4 regions of the Nocardioides taihuensis genome follow, and region 2 is predicted to be linked to each of the others. Evidence: predicted binding sites of a transcription regulator. Region 2 holds the regulator's gene; each other region holds the start of a gene.
The links. The regulator LexA, encoded in region 2, represses DNA repair genes until DNA is damaged. The targets are predictions, from matches to a motif close to TCGAACANNTGTTCGA.
Positions count from the first base shown of each region.

Region 1: a site for LexA is predicted at 4,935-4,950, ahead of ACFPGP_RS19840 (DUF6504 family protein). Genes of this name have one in related genera too.
Region 3: a site for LexA is predicted at 5,713-5,728, ahead of ACFPGP_RS12690 (HNH endonuclease signature motif containing protein). Genes of this name have one in related genera too.
Region 4: a site for LexA is predicted at 2,121-2,136, ahead of ACFPGP_RS18540 (DUF222 domain-containing protein). Genes of this name have one in related genera too.

Region 1 covers NZ_JBHSKD010000027.1:388,320-396,037, reverse strand. The annotation lists gene ACFPGP_RS19870 (aminotransferase class I/II-fold pyridoxal phosphate-dependent enzyme) at 1-288, opposite strand, end outside; gene ACFPGP_RS19865 (phytoene desaturase family protein) at 278-1,627, opposite strand; gene ACFPGP_RS19860 (hypothetical protein) at 1,659-3,083, opposite strand; gene ACFPGP_RS19855 (DUF4126 domain-containing protein) at 3,093-3,722, opposite strand; gene ACFPGP_RS19850 (YbaK/EbsC family protein) at 3,730-4,221, opposite strand; gene ACFPGP_RS19845 (hypothetical protein) at 4,393-4,833, shown strand; gene ACFPGP_RS19840 (DUF6504 family protein) at 5,077-5,433, shown strand; gene ACFPGP_RS19835 (SAV_6107 family HEPN domain-containing protein) at 5,447-5,962, shown strand; gene ACFPGP_RS19830 (DNA polymerase III subunit alpha) at 5,952-7,718, shown strand, end outside.
Region 2 covers NZ_JBHSKD010000018.1:74,080-81,797, forward strand. The annotation lists gene ACFPGP_RS14265 (ATP-dependent DNA helicase) at 1-34, shown strand, start outside; gene ACFPGP_RS14270 (alkaline phosphatase family protein) at 31-1,299, opposite strand; gene ACFPGP_RS14275 (alkaline phosphatase D family protein) at 1,299-3,035, opposite strand; gene ACFPGP_RS14280 (MXAN_6640 family putative metalloprotease) at 3,122-4,678, opposite strand; gene lexA (transcriptional repressor LexA) at 4,781-5,494, opposite strand; gene ACFPGP_RS14290 (ABC transporter permease) at 5,604-7,229, opposite strand; gene ACFPGP_RS14295 (ABC transporter ATP-binding protein) at 7,226-7,718, opposite strand, start outside.
Region 3 covers NZ_JBHSKD010000012.1:38,258-45,975, forward strand. The annotation lists gene ACFPGP_RS12665 (heavy metal translocating P-type ATPase) at 1-1,070, opposite strand, end outside; gene ACFPGP_RS12670 (heavy-metal-associated domain-containing protein) at 1,106-1,321, opposite strand; gene ACFPGP_RS12675 (MFS transporter) at 1,406-2,857, opposite strand; gene ACFPGP_RS12680 (flavin-containing monooxygenase) at 3,074-4,189, shown strand; gene ACFPGP_RS12685 (hypothetical protein) at 4,186-4,329, shown strand; gene ACFPGP_RS12690 (HNH endonuclease signature motif containing protein) at 4,340-5,659, opposite strand; gene ACFPGP_RS12695 (TMEM175 family protein) at 6,075-6,665, opposite strand; gene ACFPGP_RS12700 (mycothiol transferase) at 6,754-7,257, shown strand; gene ACFPGP_RS12705 (NAD(P)/FAD-dependent oxidoreductase) at 7,346-7,718, shown strand, end outside.
Region 4 covers NZ_JBHSKD010000027.1:105,059-112,776, forward strand. The annotation lists gene hsaA (3-hydroxy-9,10-secoandrosta-1,3,5(10)-triene-9,17-dione monooxygenase oxygenase subunit) at 1-686, opposite strand, end outside; gene ACFPGP_RS18540 (DUF222 domain-containing protein) at 753-1,988, opposite strand; gene ACFPGP_RS18545 (hypothetical protein) at 2,339-2,797, opposite strand; gene ACFPGP_RS18550 (Kelch repeat-containing protein) at 2,921-4,072, shown strand; gene dmpG (4-hydroxy-2-oxovalerate aldolase) at 4,078-5,169, opposite strand; gene ACFPGP_RS18560 (acetaldehyde dehydrogenase (acetylating)) at 5,166-6,107, opposite strand; gene ACFPGP_RS18565 (2-keto-4-pentenoate hydratase) at 6,122-6,916, opposite strand; gene kstD (3-oxosteroid 1-dehydrogenase) at 6,952-7,718, shown strand, end outside.

The DNA of each region.
Region 1 (7,718 bases), on a different contig from region 2:
CGCCACCGCCTGGTTGGCGTGGGTCGCGCCGCCGGTGGAGAAGCGGCAGACGTCGGCGCCCCAGAGGCGGGCGGCCCGGGCCTCGGCCTCCGCGAGCACGCCGGTGGCGAGCTTCATGGTGTCGAGTCCGGCGTAGAGCGGGACGTCGCCGGCCACGACGTCCCCGACGAGGTCGTGGCGCTGCTTGTGCCCCGGGATCGTGAACGGCGTCGGAGGCTTCTCGTGGAAGCGCAGCCACGCGTCGAGCAGCGGGGCGTCGGCGCGCAGGCCGCGCGGGTCAGTCGGCACCGGGCGCCCCACCGCGCTCCGCCGGACCCACCACCTGCGCGACCAGGGCCGCCGACAGCCCCACGAACGGCAGGCCCGCGCCGGGGGTCGCGTGCGCGCCGGCCGCGTAGACGCCGGGGACCGGGGTGTCGGGGCCGAGCCGGCGCCGCAGCGTCGCCCGCCCCTGCCACAGCACGCCCAGGGGCGAGCCGCCCCACTCCTCGACGAGGTCGCGCGGGCTGCGGTCGAGCCGCACCAGCACCCGGTCGCGCACGTCGACCCGGTGCCGGGCGAGCGCGCGCAGCACGTCCTCGGCCAGCCGCCCGCGGCCGTGCACCGTCCACGCGACGTGGCCCGGGGGCGCGACGCCGCCGGTGCGCAGCACCAGCAGGGGGTCGCCGTGCAGCACCACCTCGGGGCCGAGGTCCGCGAGCGTGCCGTCGGGGTCGCCCAGCCCGACGTGGGTGACCACGGGCGGGATCGCCGGCATCGTGCGCGCCACGTGCGGTGCCAGGGCCGGCAGCCGGCGCGGGTCGACGGCGACGACGACCACGTCCGCGTCGAGCTCGCCCGCGTCGGTCGCCACCGCCGCCACCCGGCCGCCCCGCAGCACCAGGTCGCGCGCCGTCGTCGACGTCAGCACGGTCACCCGCCGGGTCGCCAGCCGTCGCTCCATCGCGACCGCCAGGCCGGCCATGCCGCCGGGCACGGTCCAGGCGCCGAACCGCTGCTCGACGTACGACGCGACCCCGAGCCACGACGGCACGTTGCGCAGGTCGTGCCCCTCGGCCACGAACCGGTGCCCGGCCACCAGGCGCAGCCGCTCGTCCCCGAGGTCCCGGCGCAGCCGCTGGTGCAGGTTCTGGCGCCGCAGCAGCCTCGCCGACAGCTCGCGCGGGAGGTGGTGGCGGTCCCACGGCACCTCGAGGTAGCCGCGGCGGATCACCTCCCAGTCGTCCGCGAACCCGGCGACGTGGTCGGCCCACGCGCGCCCGAGCCCGGCGCCGAGCCCGTCGAACGCCGCGATCTGGGCGGCCCGCGAGCCGCCGGTGAGCACCACGCGGCTGCCGTCCTCGAACCGGTGCTCCCGGATCGAGGGCAGCGGCTCGAGCTCGAGCTCCTTCTCCACCGGCCGCCCCGTCTTGCGGAACAGGTCGCGGACCACGGCCGGCAGCAGCGTCGCGTGCGGCCCGGCGTCCCACACGAAGTCACCCGCTGCCGCGGTGGCGCGCACCGTGGCGAGCGCGCCGCCCAGGGTGGGGGAGCGCTCGACCAGCGTCACCGCGTGGCCCTGCTTGGCCAGGCGCGCGGCCGAGGCGAGTCCGCCGAAGCCGCCGCCGACCACCACCACCCGCGCCATGCCGGGAGCCTAGGGCGTGCGGGCGCCCGGCTCACCGCAGGTCGGGCGCCGCCTCCGCGTCGCCGAACGAGGAGCCGTGGGTCGCGTCGAGGTGGCGCATCAGCCCGGCGTTGAGCGGGCCGAGCCGGTCGCCGGGGCCCAGGGCCGCGCACGGCTCGATCTTGGCGAAGAAGCCGCTGGGGGTGTCGCCGAGCACCAGGCGGTTGCCGGTCGGCTCCTCCACCCGGGTGAGGTGCCGGCCGTCCCACGCCACGGCGTACTCGTCGGACCCGCCGACCGAGCCGCCCTCGCCGACGGCGACCGCGCGGCCGCTGCGCTGCGCGTCCATGAGCGGCAGCAGCGACTCGACGTCGGCGTACCCGAGCCCGGTGTCGTGCCCGGCGACGAGGTGGTCGTGCACGAGCTGCACGAGCTCGCCGGCCACCTTGCCGAGCTGGGTGAGCCCGGCCGAGACCCGGGTGTTGAGCTCGGTCGGGCGGAAACCGTCGGCCGTGAGCACCCCGTCGATGCCGAACGCGCCGCGGTAGCCGTGCCGCTCGCGCAGGTGCTCACCGACCCGGCGGGCGTGCCCGCGCATCTCCTCGCGGTCGGCGGCGGGCGGGTCCCACCACGACGACAGGCCGCCGAAGAGGAACCGCCGACGCCCCGGGTCGCGCAGGCTGGCGATCTCCACCGGCCGGAAGACCGCCGTGCCGTCGGGCAGCACGATCCCGTGGATCGAGCAGGGGACGCCGTCGAGGAACGGCATCACCCGCACCCGGTCGCAGCGCGGAACGAAGAACGCGAACGCCTCGGCGCGGTCGGCCTCGTCCACCACCCAGCGCACGTAGTTGCCGGCCCCGTTGAAGCCGTCGCGGGCGTCGCCCGACCAGACGGTGCCGAGCCCGCCCGGTTGCCCGGCGAGCGCGTCGCTCGCCGCCGTCAGGTCCTCGAGCCGCGCCGGCACGATCCGGTACGGCGCGTGGGGGACGCCTGCGGCCGCCCAGACCTCGTCGGCGAGCAGCTTGTCCTCGAGCGCGAGGAACGCCCGCGGCCGCCCACCGAGCAGCTCGCGACCGAGCAGCGGCTCGTCGGTGGTGACGAAGTTGCCCGGGTACCAGACCGCCTCGTGGCCGGGGTCGAACGCCTCGATCGCGGCGACGACCTCCTCCGGCAGGTCGTGGGCGAGAGCGTCGAGCTGCCGCAGCTCGTCGGTCACCGAGTCGGCGGGGGCGAGCGCCAGCTCCACGACCTCGCACGCGTCGGCGTCGGGGACCGGACCGGCGCCACGCGTCGTGGAGAGCACGAGCACGCGGCTCCCGCGGGCCCGGTGGCGGGCCACGGCGTCGGTGAAGCCTGCGAGCACCCCGGGGCCGAGCACGACCGGACGCCCGGCGTGCCGGGCCACCAGGCGCTCGACGGCGGCGTCGCGCGTGGGCGGGTCGGCGAGGTCGTGCGCGGCCCGAGAGGTCGTCATGGCCGGAGGCTAGCCAGCCGTGCCGCCGGGCACGACCGGGTTTCCCGGACCACCCGTCGGTGGCGGCGTCCGCCGGCCGCGCAGCCGCTGCCAGCCGCGCCGGACCAGGCGGGCCACGAGGTAGACCACGACCAGCCCGACGAGCAGCAGCACGCCCGCGATCGCCGCGGCGGCCCGCGGGTGCTCGACGGCGAACCACATCAGCGCCAGCACCGTGACGTCCTCGGCCAGGCTCGCGGTCACGTTGCTGACCGGCTCGGGACTGCTGTTGATCGCCAGCCGGCTGCTGGCCTTGACCGTGTGTGAGAGCAGCGCGGTGCCACCGCCCACGACGCCGGCGACGGCCTGGTCGAGCGTGGCGGCGTCGCCGGCGATCAGCACGCCCACGACCGCGCCGACCGTGGGCCGGATGACGGTCGACACGGCGTCCCAGGCCGAGTCGAGGTAGGGCACCTTGTCGGCCACGAACTCGAGCGCGAACATCACCGCGGCCGCCAGCAGCACGTCGGTGCGCCCGAGCGCGTCGGGGATCCCGGCGACGTCGCCGAAGCGGTCGGCGAGCCCGAGCACCAGCACGACCAGGTAGGCGTTGACGCCGCTGGCCCAGCCGCTGGAGAAGACCAGCGCGAGCGAGTCCACCGGGTCCCTACCCCTGCTCGACGTCCACCGGGGTGGCGCCGGTCAGCGCGAGCAGCTCGGCGTACGTCGTGGAGAAGACCGCCGCGGGATGGCCGGCGGCGGCCCACACGACGTCGTAGCGCTGCAGCCAGGCGTCGAGGTACGTCGGCACCGGGCGCGGGTGCCCGATCGGGGAGACCCCGCCGATCACCTGGCCGGTGTGCTCGCGGACGAACTCCGGGGTGGCCCGCGCGAGCTTCCCGGCGCCGATGGCGGCGGCGGTGTGCGCGGTGTCGACCCGGTGGGCGCCGGAGGTGAGGATCAGCACGGGGGAGCCGTGGTCGTCGAAGACCAGGCTGTTCGCGATCGCCCCCACCTCGCACCCGAGCGCGGCGGCGGCCAGCGCGGCCGTGTGCACGGTGTCGGGCAGCACCACGATGTCGCCGGTGCCGCCGAGCCGGGCGTGCTCGGCCCGGAAGCGGGCGATCGAGGGGTGCTCGGGGGTGGGCTCGCTGGTCATGGACCGACCCTAGTGTCGACGGCCGGTGCCGTCGCGCGAGATGCCGGTCGCCGGTCACGGACGACCTCTGGCACCATCGACACCGACGGTGACAGCGGCATCGGCGACAGAGGGGGACCTCGGGTGCTGGACGGGACGACGGTCGAGCGGGACGAGAGAGGGGCTGCGGGCATGCGGGGCACCCGACGCGCGCTGCCGCCGACGGTCCGGGCGGCCAGCCTGGCCCAGGTCGGGCTCGTCGTGCTGACCGGCCTCGCCACGGTGCTGACCGTGCTGCTGCGCGACGAGCTGCTCGACGAGTGGTACCGCCGGCACCCCACCGGCATCGAGCCGCCTGCCTTCGCGCCGGTCGCCGTCGTGCTCTTCGTGACCTACGCCCTGCTGGCGGCGGTGCTGCTGGTCTTCTTCCGCGGCGGTCACCGCGAGGCCCGCTGGGGGCTGACCCTGCTCGCGGCGTTCTTCGCCTTCACCATGGTGGTGCTGGTGCGCCAGGACCCGCCCCCGCTCTTCGTCGCGCTCGCGGTCGCCTGCGCGCTCGTCGACGTGGGGGTCGGCGCGCTGCTCTGGCGCCGCGAGACGACCGCGTTCCTGCGCGGCCCCGCTGCTGCCTGACCCTCCCGGTCCGGGCTCGGCGGGCTCCCGGGACCTCGTCGTGACTTTGCCCCGCTCTTTCCTTGACGCCCTGTCCGTGGGCCGGTGTACCGTGGTCTCGTTCGAACACGTGTTCGAACACCCTCCGGCGGAGGCGACCTCGACCCCCGCCTCCGCCGGAGCCGGGGCGGCGTCATCGGCCGGTCCGGGCAGGGGGTGACCGGGGGTCGTCCGAGGGGTCGAGCAGGCGTGGGAGGCGACGACGTGAGGCGCTACGACGACCCCGTGGAGGTGCGCCGCGGATGGGTGAGCGGGCCCGGGCACACCGGTGAGGGACCCGAGCAGTTCGTGTGGCACGGGCGGCTCTGGAAGGTGCGGGCGGTGCTCGCGCACTGGGTGGAGACCGGTCCCTGGTGGCAGTCCTCCGGGGCGCGGGCGGTGATCGGCTCCGACGAGCCGGCGGGCGGGGGCGACGGGGGTGCGCTCCCGGCCGCCGACCTGCTCCAGGAGCGCGAGCTGTGGCGGGTCGAGGCCGGGCGCGGCCCCGACCGGGCCGGCGTCTTCGACCTCTCCTTCGACTGGGCCGACGGCCGCTGGCAGCTCGTCGGCTGCGCGGACTGAGGGAGGACGAGACGTGACCGACCCGAGCCCCGCCGACGTCCCGCACCCCTTCGGGCTGCCCGCGACCACCCACGCCTACCTCGACCGTGCCGCCGGCTCGCTCCGGGAGGCGATCACCGCCACCGACGTCCCCGCCCGCTACGCCTGCGCCCACGTCGCCGCGCTCCGTGCTGCTGCCGCGCTGCTCGCTGCGCGGGCCCGCCCGGCCCCTGCCCGCCGCCGCCCGCAGAAGAACGCCTGGGTGCTGCTGGTCGAGGTCGCCCCCGAGCTGGAGGAGTGGGCCCGGTTCTTCGCCGCCGGTGCCGCCAAGCGGGCCGCGGCCGAGGCCGGCTCGACCCGGGCGGTCAGCGAGCGCGAGGCCGACGACCTGGTGCGCGACGCCGACCGGTTCCTCGCCGTGGTGGAGCAGGCGCTCGGCCTGGTCCCGCACCCGCCGCTGGGCGACCGGGTGGCCGTCGCCCGCCCTGCTCCCGGCACCGTTCCCGGCCACGCTCCCGACGGCACCGGCTGGGGGACGCGTGTCTCCTGACCCCTTCGTCCACCTCCACGTCGCCTCCGGCTACTCCCTGCGCTACGGCGCCTCCCACCCGCACACGCTGGTGGAGCGGGCCGTCGAGCAGGAGATGGACACCCTGGCGCTCACCGACCGTGACGGCACCTACGGCGCGGTGAAGTTCGCCCGCGCCTGCCTCGCCGCCGGGGTGCGCCCGGTGCTCGGCGTCGACCTCGCCTGCCGGCCGACCACCCCCCAGCACCTCCCGCAGCAGCGGTCGCGTCCCCGCACGCCGGTGCGCGGCGGCGCCTTCCGCGAGCGCGACCCCGAGCAGACCGCCGGGCCGGGCGGCGAGCTGCCCCGGGTCACCTTCCTGGCCGCCGGCCGGGCCGGCTGGTCGGCGCTGTGCCACCTGGTCTCGGCCACCCACCTCGCCGGCGAGCGCGGCGCCCCGGTCGCCGACCTCGACCTGCTCGCCCCCCACCTCGCCTCGGGCGACGTGCTGGTCCTGCTCGGCCCCGGCTCCGAGCTGGGGATGGCGGCCACCCACCGCCGCGACGACCTCGCGGCGGCCGTGCTCGAGCGCTGGTCCGCGGTCGTGCCGCGGGCCAACCTCCTCGTCGAGCTGGTCTCCCACCGGCTGCCCGCCCACCAGGGCACCTGGGGTCCCGGCACCTCCCCGCACGCCGCCCGGATGGCCGGCATCGCCCGGCGCGCCGGCCTGACCGCGGTGCTGACCAACGCGGTCCGCTACGCCGACCGCCTCGACGCACCCGTCTGCGACGTGCTCGACGCCTCCCGCCGCCTGGTCGCCCTCGGGTCGGTCGACCTGCGCCGGGTCGGGCCCACCGGGGTGCGGGGCAACGCGGAGGGGTTCATGAAGTCCGGCAAGCAGATGCTCGAGGTGGCCGAGGAGATCTGCCGGGCCGCCGGGCTGGGCGAGCCCGGGCACGAGGCCCACCGGCTGCTCGCCGCCACCCGCGCGGTCGCCGACCGCTGCGCCCTCGACCCGCGCTCCGACCTCGGTCTGGGCGAGGTGCACTTCCCCGAGTTCGAGCTGGCCGCCGGTGCGGCGGGCGGGGCGGGCGGGGCGGGGAGGTCGGCCGACGCCGACGCGCTGCTGCGCGCCCGGTGCGAGGGTGCGGTCGGCCGGCGCTACGGCTCGGCTCCGCGGCAGCGGATCTGGAAGCGCCTCGACGACGAGCTCGAGGTGATCCGCGGCCTGGGCTACGCGTCGTACTTCCTCACCGTCGGCGACGTCACCGACCTGATCCGCGACCTCGGCGTGCGCTGCGCGGCCCGCGGGTCGGGGGCCGGCAGCCTGGTCAACTACCTGCTCGGCGTCTCCGGGGTCGACCCGCTGCGCCACGGGCTGCTCATGGAGCGCTTCCTCTCGCCGCTGCGCGAGGCGCTGCCCGACATCGACGTCGACGTCGAGTCGGCCCGCCGGCTCGAGGTCTACGAGGCGATCCTCGACCGCTACGGCGGCGAGCGCTGCGTGTGCGTGTCGATGATGGACACCTACCGGGTCCGCCACGCCGTGCGCGACGTCGGTGCCGCGCTCGGCATGCCACCCGGCGAGACCGACGCGATCGCCAAGGCCTTCCCGCACATCCGGGCCCGCGACGCCCGGGTCGCGCTGCGCGAGCTGCCCGAGCTGCGGGCGTCCGGGCTGGGGGAGGAGCGGCTCGACCTGATGTTCCGCCTCGTCGAGCGGCTCGACGGGCTGCCGCGCCACATCGCCGTCCATCCGTGCGGGGTGCTGCTCTCCGACGCCACCCTGCTCGACCGC
Region 2 (7,718 bases):
GCGCAAGGCCCTCGGTCGGCTGGCCGGCGGCTAGAGCCGCGAGCGTCCGTCGTACCCCCCGGCCGGCCCGCCGACGCCGAGGAACTCCCCGACCGTCGGCGCCACGTCGACCGTGTGTGCCCGCGCCGAGGACGTCGTGCCCGCCCGCACCGCGCGGTGCCCGCCCGAGACGAAGAACGGGATCGGGTACGTCGCCGGGTGGCCGTGGTTGCCCGGGACCGGGTTGCCGGTGACGTCGGGCTCGCTGAACCGCCACCCGGCCCGGCACCACACCAGCACGTCGCCCGCCTCGGGCCCGAGCCGCAATGACTCCTCGCGCCGGTCGTGGGTGACCAGCACGCCCTCGACCGACGAGGCCACGTCGCGCATGCGGGTGACCGCCTCGTCGCGGAGCGCCGCCGGGCCGGTCCAGTAGAGGAGGTCCGCGCCGCCGTTGTCCGCGACCGCGACCCTGCCGGCCAGCACCGGGTCGGCCTCGAGCGCCGGCGTCAGGCTGACCACCCGGCCGGGGCGCGACCAGTCCATCGCGTGGTCGGCGAGCAGGACGAGCAGCGAGTGCTCCCACCGGCCGGAGTCGTGCAGCAGCTGCACCAGCCGGCCCACCTGGGCGTCGGTGTCGGCGAGCGCGAGCGTGCGCGCGAGCCGCAGGTCGCTGCCGGTCAGGTCGGCGTGCCCGAAGCGGTCGATGTCGCCGAGGTTGACGAAGACCAGGTGCGGGTCGAGGTCCTCGACCATCGCCAGCGTCGCGTCCATCGTGAAGACGTCGGGCGCGTGCCCCGACACCGGGACCAGCGGCCCCGGCTCCCAGCGGTAGGTCGCCCGCTCGCCGAAGATCCCGTAGAGGTACTCCTTGCTCAGCACCGTCCCGGTGGTCAGCCCGGCGGCGTCGGCGCGGTCGATCACCGTGCTGCTGCGCAGGTCGGTCGGCCGGTCGAGGGTGCGCACCGCGCCGGCCGCGCGGTCGTACACCTCGTTGGCCGGTACGCCGGTCCGGTCGGGCCGCAGCCCGGCCATCATCATCACGTGGTTGGGGATGGTCTCCATCACCGGCAGCGACGTCGCCCGCGGGAAGTTGCGGCCGGCCGCCCGCAGGTCCGCGAGGCGCGGCGTGAGCGTCGGGGTGATCTCGTCGGGGCGGCAGCCGTCGACGACCACGACGTACGCCCGCCGCACCGTGGACCGCGCGACGGGGGCCGTTGCCGCCGACGACCGCGCGCCGGCGGCGGCCGAGAAGATCAGCCCTGCGCCGCCCGCGGTCAGCAGGGTCCGGCGGCTCGTGCGCCGGGCGTCGGGCGCCATCAGGCCCCACCCACCGGCGCGTCGACCTGCGTCACCCGGCCGGTGCGCGACGCGGTCGCCCACGACGTCGACCAGGTGATGGTCGCGTCGCGGTCGGCCCGGTCGCTGATCACCCACCAGTCCATCTGCGCCCGCTCGGGGGTCAGGTCGAGCACCGAGAAGCCGTGGTTGTCGAAGTCGAGGTACCGCACGTGCCGGTTGGCGAGCTTGATCGCCTCCTCGACCGCGACGCTCGTGGTGCGCGCGGGCGAGCCGGTGATGTCCTTGAGGTTGTTGGACGTGACCGACGTGCAGACGAGCTCGACACCGGCCGAGTCGCCGAGCGGCCAGGTCGCGGGGTCGAGGGGCAGCTCGCAGGCCCACGCGGAGTGGATGTCGCCGGTGACGAACACGGCGTCCTTGATGCCGTGGTCGCGGATGTGCTCGAGCACGCGGCGCCGGTCGGCGGTGTAGCCGTCCCACTGGTCGGGGTTGTAAGGCAGCCCGTCGCGCGGGAGCAGGCCGGTGACGTCGTTGACCGGGTCGAGCAGGTCGTGCGGCACCGTGCCGAAGTCGACCGGCGCGATCATCACCGGGTTGCCGACCACCTTCCACTGCGCGTGCCGGCGCGACAGCGAGTCCTCCAGCCAGCGCAGCTGCTGCTCACCGGTGATCGTGCGGTCGGGGTCGCCGAGCGCCGGGTCGGCCGGCGGCACCGGGAAGCCGACCGCCGAGGCCACCTGCGCGTCACGGTAGGAGCGCAGGTCGAGCATGCTGATCTCCGCCAGCCGGCCGAAGGTCAGCCGCCGGAAGAGCCGGTCGCCGTCGCCGAGCCGGGCCGTGCCGTCCATCCGCACCGGCATCCACTCGTCGTACGCCCGGTGCGCGCGGGCGCGCCGCCGGCGGTAGCTGCCCTCGTCGTCGCTGTGGTTCTCCGCCCCGTCGCGCCACTGGTCGTTGGCGACCTCGTGGTCGTCCCACGTCACGATCCAGGGGTACGCCGCGTGCAGGCGCTGCAGGTCGGGGTCGGTCTTGTACTGCGCGTGGCGGCGCCGGTAGTCCGACAGCGACACCATCTCGTGGGGCGGGTCGTGCGGCCGGATGTCGGTGTCGGCCGTCCCGTAGCCGTACTCGCCCGGGCCGTACTCGTAGACGTAGTCGCCGAGGTGCAGCACCGCGTGCAGGTCGTCGCGCGCCGCCAGTCCGCGGTAGGGGCTGAACCACCCGGCCTGCCAGTTGGAGCACGACACGACGCCGAAGCGCAGGTGGTCGGGCATGGCGTCGGGCGCCGGGGCGGTGCGGGTGCGGCCGGTGCGGCTGGTCGCGCCCCCGCAGCGGAAGCGGTAGTGGTACCAGGTCGCCGGCGCCAGGCCGCCGACGTCGACCTTGACGGTGTGGTCGCGGTCGGGGCCGGTCTCCACCACGCCCCGCCGTACGACGTGGCGGAACGCGGCGTCGCGGGCCACCTCCCAGGTCACCCGCACCCGCGGGCCCTCGCCCGAGCCGGGCTGCGCCGCCGCGGTCGGGGTCACCCGGGTCCACAGCAGCACGGCGCGGGGCAAAGGATCGCCGGAGGCCACGCCGTGCGCGAAGACCGGGGCGGAGCGGGAGGGCCTCCCGGCTGTCGGGCGCGCCGCGGCGGGAGCGCCTCGCGCGGGAGCGCCTGCGGCGAGGCCGGCGGCGCCGGCGAGCGCGGCGCCGGCCGCCCCCGAGGCGAGCACGGTGCGGCGGTCCAGGGTCGGGTGGGAGGGAGTCACGCCCGGCCAACGAGCGGCCCGGGCCCGAGGTGACGACCTGGCCGGTGTGACCCCGGGATGTTCAGCCCGGGGTCACCGACCGTCCATCAGGGCACGAGCACCTCGACGCTCGCGGAACTGGTCAGGCCGTCGTCCTGCGGGGTGCCGTTGCACGAGAAGTTGGTGCCCTGGTTGCAGCGGAACCGGGTGCTGGCGTTGACCAGGGTGACGTCGACCGACGTGACCACGTCGTCGCCGAAGGCCACCTCGGTGTCGGCGTTGCCGTTGGCGTCGAGGGCGACCAGCTCGGGCGTGTGGCTGCCGTCGTTGCCGTTCACCGTCACCACGGCGGCCGAGCCGCGTGTCGTGTCGGGCAGGTTGATGCTCACGGCGAGGGTCGCCCCCGAGGTCGTGCCCTGGGTCCGGAACCTCAGCGTGGCGGCCGTCAGGTGGTCGAGCGTCCCGCTCGGCGAGGAGGCCTGCCCGTCGGACAGCCCTGCGTTGAAGTCGGGCGTCACCTCCGGGTAGGCCTGCGCCGTGCCCTCGTCGTACGCCGTCTGCGCGAACAGGTTGGCCGCGCTGAAGCGCGCGAACTCGTCGCGCAGCGAGCTGCCCTTGCCGTTCAGCACCTTCTGGATCGCCTGCACGCCGTAGCGGTCGGTGCCGCTGCCGACGCTGTCGGCGGCCTGCCAGATGCGGAGCAGCAGCACCGGCATCCCGCCCTTGAGCGAGGGGTTCTTCTCGGTGAGGTAGCGGAACCAGATCCAGCCGCCGTAGACCTCGATGTCAGCGGCGGAGTCAAGAGGGATGTCGGGTTGGGTCAAAGGGCTGCTGGCGAGGTACTGCTTGTTGTCGTTGACAGCGTCGTAGACCTCGTCCTCGGCCCACGCGGCGCTCGCCTCCATGAACCAGTCGTCCTCGAGGAAGTCGTAGGCAAACTGGACTGCGTGGTAGTACTCGTGTGCTGCGGTCACCTGCAGATTTTCGAGAGGTGTGTTCTGGGGGAATTGGCTCGACTTGTAATCGTTGTCGAGCACGCAGAAGGCCCACACCGAGTGGTTGCTCGGGCTGGGGAAGTACTTGGCGTCGCTGTCGCAGTAGCCGTAGAGCCCGAACTGCCCGACATCGCGCAGGTAGATGTCGGTCTTGTTGTTGCCGCCGCGGCCGTGGTCGCTCTTGGGCGCGCGGTAGCCGGCCTTGACGTAGTGGCGGTGCACGCCGTCGACGTTGCCGATCACCTTGTCGACGTAGTCGGGGCGCCCGTTCTTGTCCCCATCCTTCTTGCTGACCTCGCTCGGTGTCCAGTGCACGCAGATCCGTGGCGTGCAGGCCTTCCGCTTGGCAGCGGGCCTGGCCAGGAGTGCGTCGGCGGCGGCGCGGTCGGCCCCGGTCAGCTGGCCGCGCAGGGCCCACAGGTCACGCAGCGCGAGCGTCGCGTCGGCCGGGCCGGACGCGGCCCCGCCGGAGCGGTCGGTGGCCGGGGTGCCGTCGAACAGCGCCTGCGCCCGGGCCAGTGCCTGCTGCGCCGGCGTCGGTACGTCGGGTCGGTCGGCGGCCTGGGCGGCGGGGCCGGCGCCGGCGACGAGCGCCAGGCCGAGGCCGAGGGCGACGGCCGACAGGGCGGCGGTGAGGCGTGTGGCGCGGTGTTGGCGGGGCGAGGGCATCCGGTCTCCTGACTCGTGGACGCCTGATTCAACCGCCCCGCGCCGACACGGCGCCAGCCGACCCCCGGGTCGTGACCGGAAGGTGATCCGGGGTCGGGCCGGTCAGACGCGCCGCAGGACCGCCGTCACCTTGCCGAGGATGGTCGCGTGGGTGCCGTCGATCGGCTCGTAGGAGTCGTTGTGCGGCAGCAGCCAGACCTGCCCGGCCTTGCGCTGGAAGGTCTTCACGGTGGCCTCGCCGTCGATCATCGCGGCCACGATCTCGCCGTTCTCGGCGGTCGGCTGCTGGCGGATCACGACGTAGTCGCCGTCGCAGATCGCCGCGTCGACCATCGAGTCGCCCCGCACCTCGAGCAGGAACAGCTGCCCGTCGCCGACGAGCTGCTTGGGCAGCGGGAACACGTCTTCCACCCGCTCCTCGGCCAGGATCGGCCCGCCGGCGGCAATGCGCCCCACGACGGGGACGTACGACGCCGCGGGCATCGCGTCGCCCACGCCGGTCTCGTCGTACGCCGACTCCTCGGCGCTGCCGACCGCCCGCCGGCTCGCGGCGGCGTCGGGCAGGAAGACCTGCAGCGCGCGCGGGCGGTGGGGGTCGCGCTTGAGGTAGCCCTTCTGCTCCAGCGTCTTGAGCTGGTGGGCCACGCTCGAGGAGCTGGTCAGCCCGACCGCCTCGCCGATCTCGCGCATGCTGGGCGGGTAGCCGCGGGTGTCGAGCGAGTCCTTGATGTGGGCCAGGATCCGCTGCTGGCGCGGCGTCAGCCCCGTGGCGTCGGCCGGCCCGTCGGGCAGTTCGGTCACGGTCTTCTTCGCCATCGGCTGATGCCTCCCGGTCGGCTGTGCAGGGTCCACGGCTGGTCCCCTCAACCTAGTGGCGGGACGCAGTCGATTTCAAACACCTGTTCGAACGGCGTGTCGGGGCGCGTCACGCCGGCAGCGACAGGTCGCGGTGGCGCAGCGCTGCGCCGGCGGCCGCCGCGACGACGCCGGTGACGAGCGCCAGCAGCACCAGCGGCACGACCTCGACCGGCACCGCCGGCACGTTCGGCACGTGGGTGAACGGCGAGAGGTCGCAGACCCAGGCCGGCAGCCCCAGCGAGGGGCCGAACATCGGCCCGACCATGACGACCAGCACGAACAGCAGCCACGACAGCCCGACGGCGATCCGCGGCACGACCAGCACCACCAGTGCGACGACCGCCCCCAGCGCGGCGATCGCCGGCAGCTGCACGAGAGCGGCGGCGAGCAGGTCGCCGGCCAGCTCGGCGCCGCCGCCGACCGCCGCGGCACCGGTCGCCGCCATCGCGCCGGCGAAGACCAGCATCAGCAGCGCCGCCCCGACCAGGGCGTTCACGGCGTACGCACCCAGCCAGCGCAGGCGCGAGACGCTGCCCGCGAGCACCGGCTCGAGCACGCCCTGCGACTCGTCGTGGTGCAGCCGCACCAGGAGCGCGACGACGTACCCCGCCACGGCCGTGCCGGCGATCTGCACCATCGAGGCCCAGTACGCGCCCAGCACGTCGACGTCGCCGCCGAAGGTCTCGTACCACTCCGCCGCGTCGCCGGTCAGGCCCTGCACCTGTTCGCTCAGGGCGCCGAAGACGAGGCCGAAGCCGAGCATCGCGACGGCCCACCCCACCAGCGCGGACCGCTGCAGCCGCCACACCAGCCCGGTGGGGCTGAGCAGCGCGTGGCTCGCGTGCGCCGCGCCGGTGCGCTCGGGCCAGAGACCGCTGCCGACGTCGCGGCGGCCGCAGAGGACGACGCCGACCCCGACCAGCGCCGCGGCCACCAGCACCGCGAGCCCGACCGGCCACCACGAGTCGCCGCCGTACGGCCGCACCTGCTGGCCCCAGCCGATCGGCGACAGCCACGCCGGCCACGCGCTGGTGACGCGGAGGGCGGCGGAGTCCACGGTGCCGAGCATGTTGCCCAGCGCCGCGAGCAGGAACGAGACGCCCAGCACCGCGCTCGCCGTCCCGGTCGCGCCGCGGGTCGTCGAGGACAGCTGCACGGTGATCGCCGCGACGCCCGTGAAGACGAGGCCGACCAGCGCCACCGAGGCGCCGGCGGCCATCGACCCGGCGACCGGCTGCCCCGCCACGACCATGGCCAGTCCGAGCAGCGGCGCCAGCACGACGTCCGCCGCTGCCGCAACGAGGACCGCGGCGGCCAGCGAGGCGTACCGGCCGACGACACCGGAGGCCAGCACCTCCTCGCGCCCGAGCTCCTCGGCCTGCCGCGTGTGCCGCACGACCGTCAGCACGCTCAGCACGGCGGCGAGGACCATAAGCGTCAGCCCGTCGCGGTGCATCGTGTAGCCGCCCACGCTGGGGCCGGTGACCAGGCCGAGCACCCGCATGCCCGGGTTCTCGACGACGATCAGGGTGTCGGGGACGAGCAGCTCGGGGTGCCGGGTGTAGCTGTCCTCGAACATCGCCGTGGTGGCCGCGAGGAAGGCGGCCATGCCGAGCAGCCATGCTGGCAGCACGAACCGGTCGCGGCGCAGGGCGAGCCGGACCAGGCGCGGCGTACCGGTGAAGCCGTTCACGGCTGCGCCCCCACCTCGGTCGGCTCGGTGTCGTAGTGGCGCAGGAAGAGCTCCTCCAGCGTGGGCGGCGATGTCGTCAGCGCGGTGACGTCCTGCACGACCAGCCGCGCGAGCACGTGGTTGAGCTCGGCGGGGTCGACGCTGAACTCCGCGTGGCCGTCGTGGACCTGCGCGTCGTGGACGCCGGGCCACGTGGTGACGCAGGGGAGCGGGTGCCGCGTGTCGACGGCGACCGAGGTGCGGGTCAGGTGGCGCAGCTCCTCGAACGTGCCGGACTCCGCGGCCCGGCCGTCGCGGATGATCGTCACCCGGTCGCAGAGCGCCTCCACCTCGGAGAGGATGTGGCTGGAGAGCAGGATGCTGCGGCCGTCCGCGCGCAGCTCGCCGACGACCTCCTGGAAGACCGCCTCCATCAGCGGGTCGAGGCCCGACGTCGGCTCGTCCAGCAGGTAGAGCTCGACGTCGGAGGCGAACGCCGCGACGAGCGCC
Region 3 (7,718 bases), on a different contig from region 2:
GCGTCCTCGACGAGGCGCACGATCTGGGCGAGCGTGCCGTCGGCGCCGACCGCGGTCGCGCGGACGACGAGGGTGCCGGTGCGGTTGAGCGTCGCGCCGATGGCGGTGTCGCCGACGGCCTTCTCGACCGGGACGCTCTCGCCGGTCAGCATCGACTCGTCGACGGTGGAGGCGCCCTCGTGGACGATGCCGTCCACCGGGAGTGTCTCGCCGGGACGCACCCGCACGAGGTCGCCGACGACGACCTCCTCGACCGGCACGTCGTGCTCCTCGCCGCCGCGCAGCACGCGCGCGGTCTGCGGGGCCAGCGCGACCAGCGCCCGGATCGAGGCGGCGGTGCGCTTCTTGGCCTTGAGCTCGAGCCAGCGGCCCATCAGCACCAGCGCGACCACGATCAGTGCGGTCTCGAAGTAGAGGTGCAGCGGCAGCCCCCACGACTGGGCCTGCCCGGGCCACAGGGTGACGAACGCGCTGTAGCCGTACGCCACGCCCGTGCCGAGCGCGACGAGCGTGTCCATGCTCGTGGCACGGTGCTTCGCGGCAGCCCAGGCGGCGCGGTAGATGTCGTTCCCGGCCCAGAGCTGGACGACGGTCGCGACGACCAGGATCAGCGGCATCAGCCAGTCCATGGTGTCGAGGTGCAGGGGCAGGTACATCACGCCCATCAGCGCGAGGCCCGTGGTCAGCGCGACCTGCCAGCGGCGCTTGAGGCGGGCGAGCACCCGGTCGCGCTCCGCGTCCTTGTCGTCGTCCTCAGCGACCGAGCCCTCGCCGGCCCGGTCTCCGGTCGGCTCGGGGTGGCGCGGGGTGGCGGCGTACCCGGCCTTCGCCACCGCGGCCGTCAGCTGCTCGGTGGTGCTGGTCGCCGGGTCGTGGACGACGAGGGCGGTCTCGGTGGCGAGGTTCACCGACACCTCGAGCACCCCCTCCACCCGGGACAGGGCCTTGTGGACCCGGCCGACGCACGACGCGCAGGTCATGCCGCCGATGTCGAAGCCGGACTCGGCGGTCGGGCCGGCGGTCGGGCCGGTCGAACCGGTGGTCGCGGGGGAGGGGGTGGTCGTGGTCATGGCGGTTGCTCCTCGGTGGGTGGGTGGGTGCCGGCTCAGCCGGCGAGCTGGTAGCCGGCCTCGTCGACGGCGCCGGCCACCTCGTCGCGGGCGAGCGGGCGGTCGCTGGTCACGGTCACGTCGCCGGTCGCGACCTCGACGTGGACGGCGGTCACGCCGGGGAGGGCCCCGACCTCCTGGCGCACGGCGCGGGCGCAGTGGTCGCAGGTCATGCCGGTCACGGCGTAGGTGTGGACGGTGTTCTCGGTCATCTGCTCTCTCCTTGATTGGTACCCCTAGGGGGTATGTGTGACGGGGAACGTAGCATACCCCCTCTGGGTATGCAACGGTAATGCTTAGTGGTGGCCGTGGCCGTGGCTGTGGGCGCCGGCGGCGGTGCGGCGGGGGACCAGCGCGGTCGGCACCAGCAGGGCCAGCAGCAGGACGGCGACGGCGACGAAGGCGTCGGCGTACCCGGAGACCAGGCCCGCGCGGGTGGTGAGGTCGCCGGCGACGACGGTGACCAGCGCGACGCCCATCGCGGCGCCGACCTCGTGGCCGGTCATCATCACGCCGCTGGCGAGGCCGGAGTCCTCGGCGGGCACGTCGCCCATCGCGCCGACCGAGATCGCCACGAACATCGGGCCCACGCCGGCGCCCAGCACCAGGAAGCCGGGCAGCACGTCGGCGGCGTACGTCGCGTCGGCGCCGGTCGTCGACAGCAGCAGGGCGCCGGCGGCCGAGACCACGAGGCCGGCCGCGATCAGGGCGCGCGGGCCGGCGTGCGGGAGCAGGTGCGAGGCGACCGCGGCGCTCACGGTGATCGCGGCGGCGAGGGGCAGGAACTGCAGGCCGGTCACGACCGCGGACGACCCGAGCACCTGCTGGAGGTAGAGCGAGCTGAGGAAGATCGCCCCGACCACGGCACCGGTGACGCCGGCCATCACGGTGGATGCCGAGACCAGCGAGCGGACCCGCCAGGTGCGCGGCGGCACGAGCGGGGCTGTGACGCGGCGCTCGACGACGGCGAAGGCCGTCAGCAGTACCACCGCGACCGCGGCGCACACCAGCGTGCGGGGGGAGTCCCAGCCGTGGCTGCCCACCGACTCGACGGCCTCGACGAGGGCGACCAGGCCGCCGACGAGGGTGACGGCGCCGGGCAGGTCGAGGTCACGGACCCCGGCCCTCGCGCCGCCCCCGGCAGGGACGCTGCGCAGGGTGCCGAGGAGCACGACGACGCCGATCGGGACGTTGACGAAGAAGACCGCGCGCCAGTCGAGGGCGCTGGTGAGCAGGCCGCCGAAGAGCACGCCGGCGGCGATGCCCATGCTGGCGACCGTGCCCCACACGGCGAGCGCCGCAGCGCGCTGGCGCCCGGCGTACGTGGTCATCACGACCGACAGGGCGGCCGGGGTGAGCAGGGCGGCGCCGGCGCCCTGGGCGGCACGCGAGGCGATCAGCGCGGTGGCGGAGTCGGCGAGGCCGCTGGCGAGCGAGGCGCCGGTGAAGACGACGAGGCCGGTCAGGAAGACGCGGCGGCGGGCGAACAGGTCGGCCATGCGCCCGCCGAGCAGCAGCAGGCCGCCGCTGAGGAGGACGTAGGCGCTGACCACCCACTGGTAGGACGAGCTGCTGAGGTGGAGGTCGTCGCCGATGCTCGGCAGCGCGACGTTCACGACGCTGACGTCGAGCACGACCATGAACTGCGCGGCCAGCATCAGGCCGAGCACGGTCCACGGGCGTCGTACCTCCACGGGGACGGGGTGGGCGCCGTGCGGCGGGTGGGTGCCTGCCTCGGTGGTGGACATCGGAGCTCCTGGGGATCGGGGCGGCTCGGGTGCCGCCGGTCCCAGAAGCGTCGGTCCGGGACCACCGGGGTCGCGCCGGGGAAATCGCCGGGTTCTCGGCCGGGTCCCGGCGCCGGTCCGCCGGGTGCGGATCCCGGTGATTTCACCGGCGCGACCCGGTGCCCCGGATTCCTAGCGTGGGGACACCCGATCAGCCACCACCCCGGAGGACCCGCCATGAACCAGCACGACGCGCTCGACGTCCCCGATGACCTGGACGCCATCGTGATCGGCGCCGGCCAGGCCGGCCTCGCCACGGCCTACCACCTGCGCCGCCGCGGGCTGCGCTTCGTCGTCCTCGACGCCGGCCACGAGGTCGGCGGCAGCTGGCGCGAGCGCTGGGACTCCCTGCGGCTCTTCACCCCGGCCGAGCACGACGGCCTGCCCGGGTGGGCGTTCCCGGCGCCGGCCGGCAGCCACCCGACGAAGGACGAGGTCGCCGACTACCTTGCGTCCTACGCCGCGCGCTTCGCCCTGCCCGTGCTGCTCGAGCACCCGGTCGAGCGCCTCGAGCGCGTCGACGGCACCTACGTCGTGCACACGCCCCACGGCAGGCTGCGCGCGCCGCAGGTCGTCGTCGCGACCGGTCCCTTCCAGGTGCCGGTGGTCCCGGCGATCGCGTCCCGTCTCGGCCCCGACGTCGTCTCGATGCACAGCTCGGCGTACCGCAACCCGGCGTCCGTGCCCGACGGCCCGGTCGTCGTGGTCGGGGACGGCAACTCCGGTCGGCAGATCGCCCTCGAGCTGTCCGCCACCCGCGACGTCACGCTCTCCGCCGGCAGTCCGCCGCTCGAGCTCCCCCAGCGGCTGCTGGGCCGCGACCTGTTCTGGTGGCTGACCCGGCTCGGCGTCGTCACCCGGACCGCGGACTCCCCGCTCGCCCGCCGCATGCGCGAGCGCGGCGACCTGGTGATCGGCACCCCGCTGCGACGCCTGCGCCGCGCCGGTGTCGACGTCCGCCCCCGTGTGGTGGCCGCGACGCCCGACGCCGTCCGCTTCGCCACCGGGGGCGTGGCCCGACCGGCCGCGGTGGTCTGGGCGACCGGCTTCCGCACCGACCACGCCTGGATCGACGTCCCCGGTGTCGTCGAGTCCGGCCGCGTCGTCCACGAGCGCGGCCGCACCCCGGCCCCGGGCCTCTGGTTCGTCGGCCTGCCGTGGCAGCACACCCGCGGCTCCTCGCTCCTCGGCTTCGTGCAGCACGACGCCGCCTGGGTCGCCTCGCACCTGACCGCCCGCTCCACCTCCACCATCACCACGAGCACCACAACACGAGAGGAAGTCCCGGCATGAACCTCCACCACGACCTCGCCAGGGCGGAGATCGCCAGCCGTCTCCAGCACGCCCGTCACGCCGAGCAGCTGCGCCTGGCGCGCGAGTCGCGCGCCCGCCGGCCCCGTCGCCGGTTCGCCCGGCGCCGTCCGTCACGCTGAGCCGTGACCCTCACGTCCTCCGGTGGAAGGTGACCTTGCCGTCGGGTCGGGGGGTGTGGGTGAAGCGGGGGTCGTGGATCCAGGTGTGGTGGCGTCGGCACAGCAGGCGCCCCTTCTCCACGCTGGTGCCTCCACCCCGGGACCAGGCGGTGTCGTGGTGGGCCTGGCAGGCGGCCGGTGGCCGGTCGCAGCCCACGGCGGTGCAGCCACCGTCGCGCAGGGCCAGCGCGATGCGTTGCGGTTCGGTGTGGAAGCGGCGCTTCCGGCCGAGGTCGAGGACCTGCGACCTCCCACCCAGCACGGCGGGGATGATCCCCGCCTGACACGCCAGACGACGCGCCTGGGCCGCGGAGATCACCCCACCGGTCGACAGGCCCGCGGCCTCGAGCCCACCCAGGAGCGACTCGACGGTCATGGTCACCACCACCGTGGCCGCCACCCCACCGCCGGTGGCCGGCAACCGGTCCACGGGGTAGCGCTCCACCCACGCCGCGAACGCCAGCCCGCGCCGGTGCGGCAGCGGCTGGGCCTTCGTGTCGGTGTCACCGGTGTCTCCGGTGTCACCGGTGTCTCCGGTGTGCTGGGCGTGGACCAGGGCGTCGAGCTGGGTGCGCAGCATCGCCCCCTGCAGGGCGGGCAGGGTGAACCGGCCGTGCACCCGGCCGTGGCCGTCCTCGGACATCGTGAACCGCGCCGACGCGTTCGCCTGGGCTTCCTCGGCCTCCAGCAGCCGCGCCTCGTGGGCCTCGGCCACCTCCGGGGCGACGACCTCCAGGATCCGGCGCCCCAGGACCTTCAACGCCTGCGCGTCATGCTCCCCCGCCGCGGCGATCAGGTGAAGGCGTGCCTCCTGCCGGACCTCGGGGTCCACCAGCACCGGGGACAGCGCGTCCACCGCGTCGACGATCACCCGCGCCTGCTCCGGCAGCACCCGCCCCTGCGCCAGGGCGTCCAAGACCGGCTCGTGCTCCCCGTCCAGCGCCACCGCCAGCTTCACCCTGCGATGCGCCACCGCACGCGTCTGCCGGGTCGCTACCGCCCACCAGGCACCGGTCGTGGTCGCACCCACCGCCTCGCCGGCACCGACCCGGTCGGCGTGGGCGACCAGTCGCAGCTCCAGCTCGGCCACCCGCGCCGCCAACCGGGTCACCTCCGCGAGCGTGTCGCGGACCTGCCCGCCGTCCAGGCTCCACACCGGCGTCTCGGCCAACGCGTCCAGCTCGGCATGCAACCGCGCCACCGCCGCCGCCACCGGATGCCCCGGACGCACCGGGGGCTCCGGGGCCGTGCGCCCCGGCAGCGCCCAGTCGGTCTCGACGGTGGTGGTCATGTGGTCCAGACAACCAGCGACCACCGACACTTCCGACCCCGGAACGTCAAGATTCGAGCACAAGTTCGATCAAGATTTGCGTCAGACTTTCGCGCATCCTGGGCTGGTGTGGTCGGGAGGAACGGTTGGCATGCCGTTCTTGCCGAGCTGCGGTACCGCAACGCGCGCATGACGGCGGGCGACGCTGGCCGAGAACCGTTCGGCCCGCTCGGGCATGGGATCAGCGCTTGTCGACGACGAGCTGGGCAAGACGCAGTCGCCTCGCCGGGGTCAGGGTCGCCTCAGCGTGGGGTACGCAGACTGTCGTGGTGAAGGTGGGTGCCAGGTAGCTCCACGCCTCACCCGGAGGTCCTCTTCATGGGTAGCCGACCCGCACTACCTACGTTCCGAGGTCAGAACGGCGAGGGTGGGCGCCTCACTCCGCCTGGCGCGCGAGGTAGCGCTCGACCCGGCGGTCGGGGACGACCCACATCAGCGCCACGAGGACGTACGGCACCAGCCCCACCCACGGCTCGGTGAACAGCGCCAGCAGGATGCCGAGGGTGTAGAGGAGCAGCGAGAGCTGCTCCTTGGTCGTGCGGCCGAAGGCCTCACGCAGCTTGTCCCGCTGGCCCGGCAGGCGGGCCATCATGTGTTCGAGCACGTAGAACGACGCACCCGCGGCGAGCAGGTTGATGCCGTAGGCCACGACCGGCACCTGCGCGAGCTCCGACTCGTCCATCCACGCCGTCGTGAACGGGTAGAGCGACAGCGAGAACAGCAGCAGCAGGTTGGCCCACAGCACGCCGCCGTCCACCTCGTCGCAGATCTGGAAGAGGTGGTGGTGGTTGTTCCAGTAGATGCCGATGTAGACGAACGACAGCAGGTAGGTCAGCAGCCCGAGCCCGGTCGCGTCCCAGAGGTCCGACCACTCGTGGCCCTCGGGCACCTCGAGCTCGAGGACCATGATCGTGATGATGATCGCGAGGACGCCGTCGCTGAACGCCTCGAGGCGGTTCGAGCCCATGGCGGCACTGTAGGGGCCGCCGGCTCTGCAGCGCGCCGACGTGGTCTCGACAGGCTCGACCGACGTCGACCGGCGTACGTTCGGGGGCATGACTCCTGCCGACCTCCTCGTGGACGCCCTCGGCCGCACGGCCGGGAACATCGGGTCCCTGCTCGCCGACGTCACCGACGACGAGCTCCTCGCGCGGCCGAAGCCCGACGCCAACTCGATCGCCTGGCTGGTGTGGCACCTGACCCGGGTGCAGGACGACCACGTCGCCGACGTGGCCGGCGCCGAGCAGGTGTGGACCGGCCAGGGGTACGCCGACCGGTTCGGGCTGCCGCTCGACGTCGCCGACCACGGCTACGGGCACACCAGCGAGCAGGTCGCGCTGGTCCGGGCGCCGGCGGACCTGCTCGAGCAGTACCACCACGCGACCTTCGAGGCGACCGTGGCCTTCGTGCAGACCCTCTCCGCGCACGACCTCGACCGCGTCGTCGACGAGCGGTGGGACCCGCCCGTCACCCTCGGTGTGCGGCTGGTCAGCGTCGCCGACGACTGCGCGCAGCACGCCGGCCAGGCGGCGTACCTGAAGGGCCTGCTGCGCGACTGACGTCCCTCCACGAGACGGGACCTTCGCCTCTGCCGTGATACCCCTGGGGGTATTAGCGTCCTCCGTACAAGGCCATCAAGGAGGAGTCATGCGCAAGCGGGTCCTGGTCCTCGGAGGGAACTTCGGAGGACTGACGGCGGCCCTCGCCGTCAAGCACGAGCTCGAGGGAGACGTCGACGTCACGGTGGTGTCGAAGGACGACCACTTCCTGTTCAACCCCAGCCTGATCTGGCTGCCGTTCGGCAAGCGCGACCGCGGGGACGTCACGTTCCCGATCGGCCCGACGCTCGACAACCACGACATCGACTTCGAGCACCACGCCGCCACGGGCGTGGACGCCGAGGCCAAGCAGGTCCAGCTCGACGACGGGCGGTCGCTCGGCTACGACTACCTCGTCATCGCCACCGGCTACCGCAACAAGACCGACGTGGTACCCGGCTTCCGCGAGAACGCCGTCACCA
Region 4 (7,718 bases), on a different contig from region 2:
AGGTCAGAGGTGTTCTGCTCCTGGCCGGGGCCGAAGCAGCGACCGGTGTCGCTCATGCTGAGCGTGAACGCCTCGGGCACGAAGACCTCGTCGACGACGATGTCGTTGGACCCGGTGCCGCGCAGTCCGACGACGTTCCAGACGTCGACGATCTGGTAGTGCTCGCGGGGCACCATGAACGTCTTGAAGTCCACGACCTGTCCGTCGGTGTTGAAGACGAGCCCGCCGAGCAGGACCCACGAGCAGTGGTCGCAGCCGGAGGAGAAGCTCCACCTGCCCGACAGCGTGTAGCCGCCGTCGGTGACGACCGCCTTGCCGGTCGGGGCGTACGACGACGACAGCCGGGTCGCAGTGTCGTGGCCCCAGACCGCCTGCTGCGCCTCGTCGGCGAAGAGCGCGACCTGCCACGGGTGGACGCCGACCACGCTGGCGACCCAGCCGGTCGAGCCGCACGCGGAGGAGATGTCGCGGACGGCCGTGTAGAAGGTCACCGGGTCCGCCTCGAGCCCGTCGAAGCGCCGCGGCTGGAGCAGCCGGAAGAAGCCCGTCTCCTCGAGCTCCTTCACCGAGGCCTCGGGGACGACGCGGAGCCGCTCGGCCTCGTCGGCGCGGTCGCGGAACGTCGGCAGCAGGTCGCGGACGCCGTCGAGCACGGCTCTGGCGTCGGAGACGTCGGTCACCGGCATGGGGATCTCCTGTCGTGGTGCGGGCACGGCAATACTAGAACACGTTCTCGTTTTGGCGGTAGTCCCTCACGTCCGCCGGTGGAACTGCACCCTCCGCCCGAGCCGGCTGGTGACGTAGCGCCGGTCGTGGGCGCGGTGGTGGTGGAAGCTGCACAGCAGCAGCCCGTCGGCCAGGTCGGTGGCCCCGCCCGCCACCCACGGGGCGCCCGCGTGGTGGGCCTCGCACCAGGCCGCCGGGATGTCGCAGCCCCGGGCGCGACAGGTGCGGTCGCGCACCGCCAGCGCCTTGCGCTGGGACGGCGAGAAGAGGCGACGTGACCGGCCGAGGTCGAGCACCTCGGAGTCGCCGCCGAGCACCATCGGGAGCACGTGCGCGGTGCAGGCCAGCCGCCGCGCCTCCCCCGCACTGACGGGCTGGTCGCCGACGAGCGCGGTGCCGAGCCCGGTCGCGAGCGCCTCGTGCTCCACGGTCACGACGACGGTCGTGGCGTCGCCGCCGTGCAACGGCAGCCGACTGGTGTCGACGGACTCCAGGAAGGCGCCGAAGGCGTGTCCCAGGCGGACGTCGTACCGCTGCCGGCTGGCGCCGTCGGTCGTGGCCGCGCGCCGCGGCGAGGAGAAGGCGTGCAGGTAGGTGAGCAGGCGGTCGGCCACCCCGTCGGCGACCCGTGCGCGGATCTCGGTCGTGCCATCGCCCCGCCGACGGGTCGTCAGGCTGGTCAGGCGGGCCGCCAGCGCCTCCTCGCGCTCGAGGAGGAGCAGCTCGTGGCGCTCGCCGACCTCGGGGGCGACGACGTCGAGCACCCGGCGGCCCATCATCCGGAGCTCCGAGGGCGCGAAGGTGCCGGACTCCGCGACGAGGTGCGCCTCGGCCCGGTCGGCCACGCCGGGCGGCAGGTCGGTCGGCAGGTCGTCCAGCGCCCGCACGACGACCTCGGCCTGCGCGAGGCTCATCGTCCCCGCCCGCACCGCGCGGGCCACCCCGCCCCACCGCCGGACCAGCGCCTCCGCCAACCGCTGGTCGGCTCGTGCCTGTCGCCGGTCGAGCCCGACCTCGGCGGCCACCCACGTCGCGGCGTCGCGGGACCCGTGCTCCGCCGCCACGTCGCCCGCGGCTGCGAGCACCCGCAGCCGCAGCTCGGCCAGCCGGTCGCCCAGCCGGCTCAGGCCGACCAGCGCGGCCTCCGTGTGCGCGGTGGTCAGGAAGGACGGATCGACGTCGGCTGCCCTGCCCAGCAGCGCGTCGAGCTCGTCGACCAGCGCGAGCACCGGGTGCGACGGCGGGCAGGAGAGCAGGGACATGGACGGGCCTCAGCAGAACGAGTCGACAAGACGAATCGCCCGGGGCTGTGCCGGGTCCACCACGTACGGAAGACAGTGCGCCTCGTGGGCGAAGCCGCCGCTTCCGGCGATCTGGACTGTCTCTGTCCATATTCAAACATACTTTCGGATACTGCGCAAGGTGTCACAGCTGCTTGACCGTGAACAGCCTGGTGCCGCGCTGCGGGTCCGCCTCCGTGCGCCCCGTCTCCTCGAACCCCAGCCGCGTCAGCCTCGGGCGCGCAGCCCCGCCCCCAGGCCCGGCGCAGCAGCTCGAACGCCAGCTCCGGCTCCTCCTCCCGACCCTCGCCGCGGCCGCGGCGGGCGTCGCCTCAGGGCCGCACGGCCCAGGTCTGGACGAGGGTGAAGGTCAGTCCGCGCCGTTCCGGATCGCTCAGCTCGGCCTCGACCTCGGCCAGCAGCGCGTCGAGCTCGGGCTCCGCGACCTCCTCCAGCAGTCGTGGCCGCAACGACGCCGCGAACTGCAGCGGCAACCGGAGATAGGGGTGTCCGGGTTCGAGGGCGACGATGTCCGCCCGCAGGGCGGGCTCCAGACCAGCGGCCCGCAGCAGGTCGAACGTCACGCGCCCCGCGTCGAAGTCGCCGCCAGCTGACCGGAAGGCCCGCAGGATCAGCGCGACCAGTCGCCGCGCCGCGGGCGCGTCGGGCGAGAAGGTCCAGGAGGCCGTGTCCGGGTCCTCCAGTGCCAGGATCCCGCCCGGTGCCACGAGACGCGACTGCAGCTGGAGGCGGTCCAGCTCACTCAGCTGCCCGGCCATCAGGTACGCCACGCAGGGATCATCGGGCGACCGGTCGCGCTCGTCCACAGCGGCACCTGCACGACGGAACGGATCCGACGCCCCGCCCGTCGGACCGGTATGGGGACCCCTCGCGCGACAGCCACGGGCAGCGTCGTGGTCCTCCTGGCATCCGTCGCGCTCTCCGCCACCGGCTGCGGGGCGGGCGACGACAGCTCCGGGGCCCGCGCGACCGGCGCCTGGCACACGCTGCCCGAGGCGCCGCTGTCGCCGCGCGACGACGCGGTCGTCGTGGGGGTCGGAGGCCAGGTGCTCGTGGTCGGCGGGTGGGAGTTCCTCTGCCCGCCCATGGCCGACTGTGCCCTGCCGGAGGCGCCGCTGCTCGACGACGGCGCCGTCTACGACCCGGCCGCCGACGCGTGGCGCCCGATCAGCCCGCCACCGTTCGGGGTCCGGGCGACGTCGCACGACACCACTGCGGTCGGCGACACGGCGTACCTGCTGACCGGCTGTGCCGCGGGGCCGGACTGCGGCGGCCCGTTGCGGCTCCTGTCGTACGACCTCACCGCGGACCGGTGGGACGACCGCGGCCGCGTGCCCGGCGACGAGCGCTACCGCCAGGTCACCGCCGCCGGGCGCGACCTCGTGGTCTACGCGGGGAGCGACGAGCACGGCGAGGTTCCCGACCTGGCCTACGACCCCGCGCGGTCGTCCTGGAGCCGGCTGCCGGACGACCCGCTGCCGCGCACCTTCGACCGCTTCGTCGTGCCGGTCGGCGACCAGCTCGTGCTGGCCGGTTCCCCCACCGCCGGGGTCGACGCCGGGAAGAACCCGCCGAAGCTCGCCGCGCGGTACGACCTCGGCCACGAGGCGTGGACCAGGCTCCCTGACGCGCCCGGACCGGGCTACCAGCTGTTCCCCGGAGACGGCGGCCCGGTGCTCGACGGGCACTTCGGTGAGTCGCCCGGCTGGGTCCTCGACCCCGGTACCTGGACCTGGTCGCCGCTCCCCGACGAGGGCGGTGGCCACGACAACGTCAGTGGCGTCCTCGAGCGGGACGGCGCCGTCTACGACCTCCCGGGCAGCGCCGGCTCGGTGGCCTCGGGCGATGTGTACGTCTACGACAGCACCGCCCTGACCTTCGTGGCGGTGCCGGCGCCGCCCGACCGCGAGGACGTGTACGACGACTCCAGCACCGCGCTGGGTCGGGACCTCGTCGTCTTCGGCGGGCAACGCTGGAGCGGCGGCGGAGCCGGGGACGGCGAGCTCGTGGCCGACGCCCGGCTGTGGACGGCGCCGGCCCGCTGACGCCCTCAGGAGTTGGCGGCCTCCTTGTCGGCCTCGGCCCTCAGCATCAGCGCGATGTCGATCAGCTGGTCCTCCTGCCCCCCGATCAGCTTGCGGCGGCCCGCCTCGAGCAGGATCTGCGCACCCGAGACCCCGTAGCGCTCGGCAGCGTTGCCGGCGTGCTTGAGGAAGGAGGAGTAGACGCCGGCGTAGCCCATCATCAGCGTCATCCGGTCGAGCCGGCACTCCTCCGGCATGGCAGGACGGATGACGTCCTCGGAGGCGTCGACGACCTGCAGGAAGTCGACCCCGGTGCGCCAGCCGAGCTTGTCGCAGACGCCGATGAAGGCCTCGAGCGGGGTGTTGCCGGCGCCGGCGCCGAAGCGGCGCACCGACCCATCGATCTGGGTGGCGCCGGCCCGGGCCGCGATCACGGTGTTGGCGACGCCGAGCCCGAGGTTCTCGTGGCCGTGGAAGCCGACGTCCGCGACGTCCCCGATCTCGGCCACCAGGGCAGCCACCCGGTCGGCGGTCTGCTCCATCACCAGGGCACCGGCGGAATCGACGACGTAGACGCACTGGCAGCCGGCGTCGACCATGATCCGTGCCTGCCTCGCCAGCACCTCGGGCGGCTGGGTGTGGCTCATCATCAGGAAACCCACGGTCTCCAGCCCGAGCTCGCGGGCCAGCCCGAAGTGCTGCACCGACACGTCGGCCTCGGTGCAGTGGGTGGCGATCCGGCAGATCTGGCCGCCGTTGTCCTGCGCGGCCCGGATGTCGTCCTTGGTGCCGACGCCGGGCAGCATCAGGAAGGCGATCCGGGCGCGCGTCGCGGTCTCGGCGGCGATCCGGATCAGCTCCTGCTCCGGCGTCCGCGAGAAGCCGTAGTTGAACGACGACCCGCCGAGCCCGTCGCCGTGGGTCACCTCGATCACCGGGATGCCGGAGGCGTCGAGCGCCCCGACGATGTCGCGCACCTCCTGCGCCGTGAACTGGTGCCGCTTGTGGTGCGACCCGTCGCGCAGGCAGGTGTCGGTCAGTCGGAGGTCGAGGTCGCCCCACGGCTCGTCGCCGTGGGCGCCCGACCAGGTGCGGGCCAGGGTGTCCAGGTCGGTCATCGTGCTGCCTCCGTGGTCTCGACGAGCTCGACCGACGGGGCGAGCGACCGGGCCATCGACTCGCCCACGCGAGCGGCCGCGGCGGTCATGATGTCGAGGTTCCCGGCGTACGGCGGCAGGTAGTCGCCGGCGCCCTCGACCTCGACGAAGACCGAGACCTTGAGCCTCCCCCGCGTCGCCTCCGACGGCTCGTCGACCTGCGGCTCCTGCAGCAGGCGGTAGCCCGGGACGTACTCCTGCACCGCCCGCTCCATCTCCAGCACCGACGCGACGATCGCGTCGCGGTCGGCGTCGGGGTCGACCGCGCAGAAGATCGTGTCGCGCATGATCATCGGCGGCTCGGCCGGGTTGAGGATGATGATCGCCTTGCCCTGCGCGGCGCCGCCGATCCGCTCGACGCCGGCGGCCGTCGTGCGGGTGAACTCGTCGATGTTCGCCCGCGTGCCGGGGCCGGCCGAGACCGAGGAGACCGAGGCGACGATCTCGGCGTACGACACCGGCGTCACCCGCGCGACCGCGGCCACCATCGGGATCGTGGCCTGGCCACCGCAGGTGATCATGTTGACGTTGGGCGCGTCGAGGTGCGCCTCACCGTTGACCGACGGGATCACGGCCGGTCCCACGGCCGCGGGCGTGAGGTCGACCGCGCGGATCCCGGCCTCCTCGTAGCGCGGGGCGTACTCGCGGTGCACGTACGCCGAGGTGGCCTCGAAGACCAGGTCCGGGAGCTCGTCCTGCTTCAGCAGCCAGTCCACCCCTTCGTGGCTGACCTCGAGGCCGTGCTCGGCGGCGAGCCGCAGGCCCTCGGAGGTGGGGTCGACGCCGATCATCCAGCGCGGCTCGACCGGCCCGCCCGCCTCGGCGCTGCGAAGCAGCTTGTACATGAGGTCGGTGCCGATGTTGCCCGGCCCGACGATCGCGGCAGTTGCCCTGGTCATCCCTGCTCCTCGCCTCACTGGTGGAAGGTGACTGAGAGCGGCGCGAAGCCGCTGATGGAGGCGACCACCTCGTCGCCGGCCGCGAACGGCACGAACGGCCCCAGCGCGCCCGACAGCACGACCTGTCCTGCCCGCAGCGGGTCGCCGAAGCGCTGCGCCTGCACGGCGAGCCAGCGCAGCGCCAGCAGCGGGTCGCCGAGGCACGCGGCGCCGGTGCCCGACGACCGCACCGCGCCGCCGATGCGCAGCTCCATCTCGACGTCGCGCGGCTCGAGCTCCGCGAGCGACCGCCCGCCGCGGCCCACGACGTAGAGGCCGCTGGAGGCGTTGTCGGCGACGGTGTCGGTGAAGCCGATGTCCCAGTCCGCGATCCGCGAGTCCACGATCTCCAGCGCCGGCAGGGCGACCTCGACGCACCCGCGCACCGCCTCGACGGTGAGCTCCTCCTCGGGCAGGTCGACGTCGCGCGCGAGCACGAACGCCACCTCAGCCTCCACCCGCGGCTGCACCAGGGTGGCCATCGACACGGGGTCGTCGTCGCTGACGTCCATGTCGTCGAGCAGGTAGCCGAAGTCGGGCTGGTCGACCCCGAGCTGGTCCTGGACCGCCTTCGACGTGGCACCGATCTTGCGTCCGACCACCCGGGCGCCGGCAGCGAGGCGCCGTTCCACCAGGCCGCGCTGCACGGCGTACGCCGCGGCGAGGTCGTCGGTGCCGATCAGGTCGCGCACGGGCGGGCAGGGGTGGCGCGTCTCCCGGGCACGCGCGAGGCGCTCCACCGCGGCCTGCACGACCTCCTGGGACAGCATGGCCGGGATTCTAGAACCTGTTACAGTTTTGCGCTATGCGCGGCCCCCTCCCCGGACACCTCACCGGCGCCCTCCCGGCTGCCGTGGACGTCGTGGTCGTGGGGGCCGGCGGCGCCGGCATGGCCGCCGCGCTGGCCGCCGCGCACCGGGGCCTGGGCACCGTCGTGCTCGAGAAGAGCCCGTGGTTCGGGGGGTCGACCGCCCGCAGCGGCGGCGGCGTGTGGATCCCCGGCAACTACGCCCTGCGCGCGGCCGGCCAGGTGGACGCCGACGACGCCGAGCGCAGCCGCGAGTACCTCGACGCGATCGTCGGGGACGTCGTGCCGAAGGCCCGCCGCGACACCTACCTCGCCCGCGGGCCCGAGGTCATGGACTTCATCCGCGAGAACACCCCGGTGCGCTTCGCGTGGGTGCCCGAGTACGCCGACTACCACCCCGAGCGACCGGGCGGGCGGCTCCGCGGGCGCAGCGTGGAGCCCGTGCCGATGGACGCGCGCTTCCTCGGCGACGAGCTCGAGCGGCTGCACCCGCCGTACACCAAGGCGCCGGCGAACCTGATCGTCACCCAGGCCGACTTCCGCAGGATCAGCCTCGGCCTGCGCACCTGGCGGGGCCCGGTGACCATGGCCAGGGTGCTCGTGAAGCGCATGGTCAGCCTGCTGCGGGGGCAGCGGATGTACGCCATGGGCAACGCGCTCGCGATCGGGCTGCGCCAGGGTCTCGTCGACGCCGGGGTCCCGGTGGTCTACGAGGCCGAGCTGACCGACCTGGTGATCGAGGACGGCCGGGTCGTCGGGGTGCG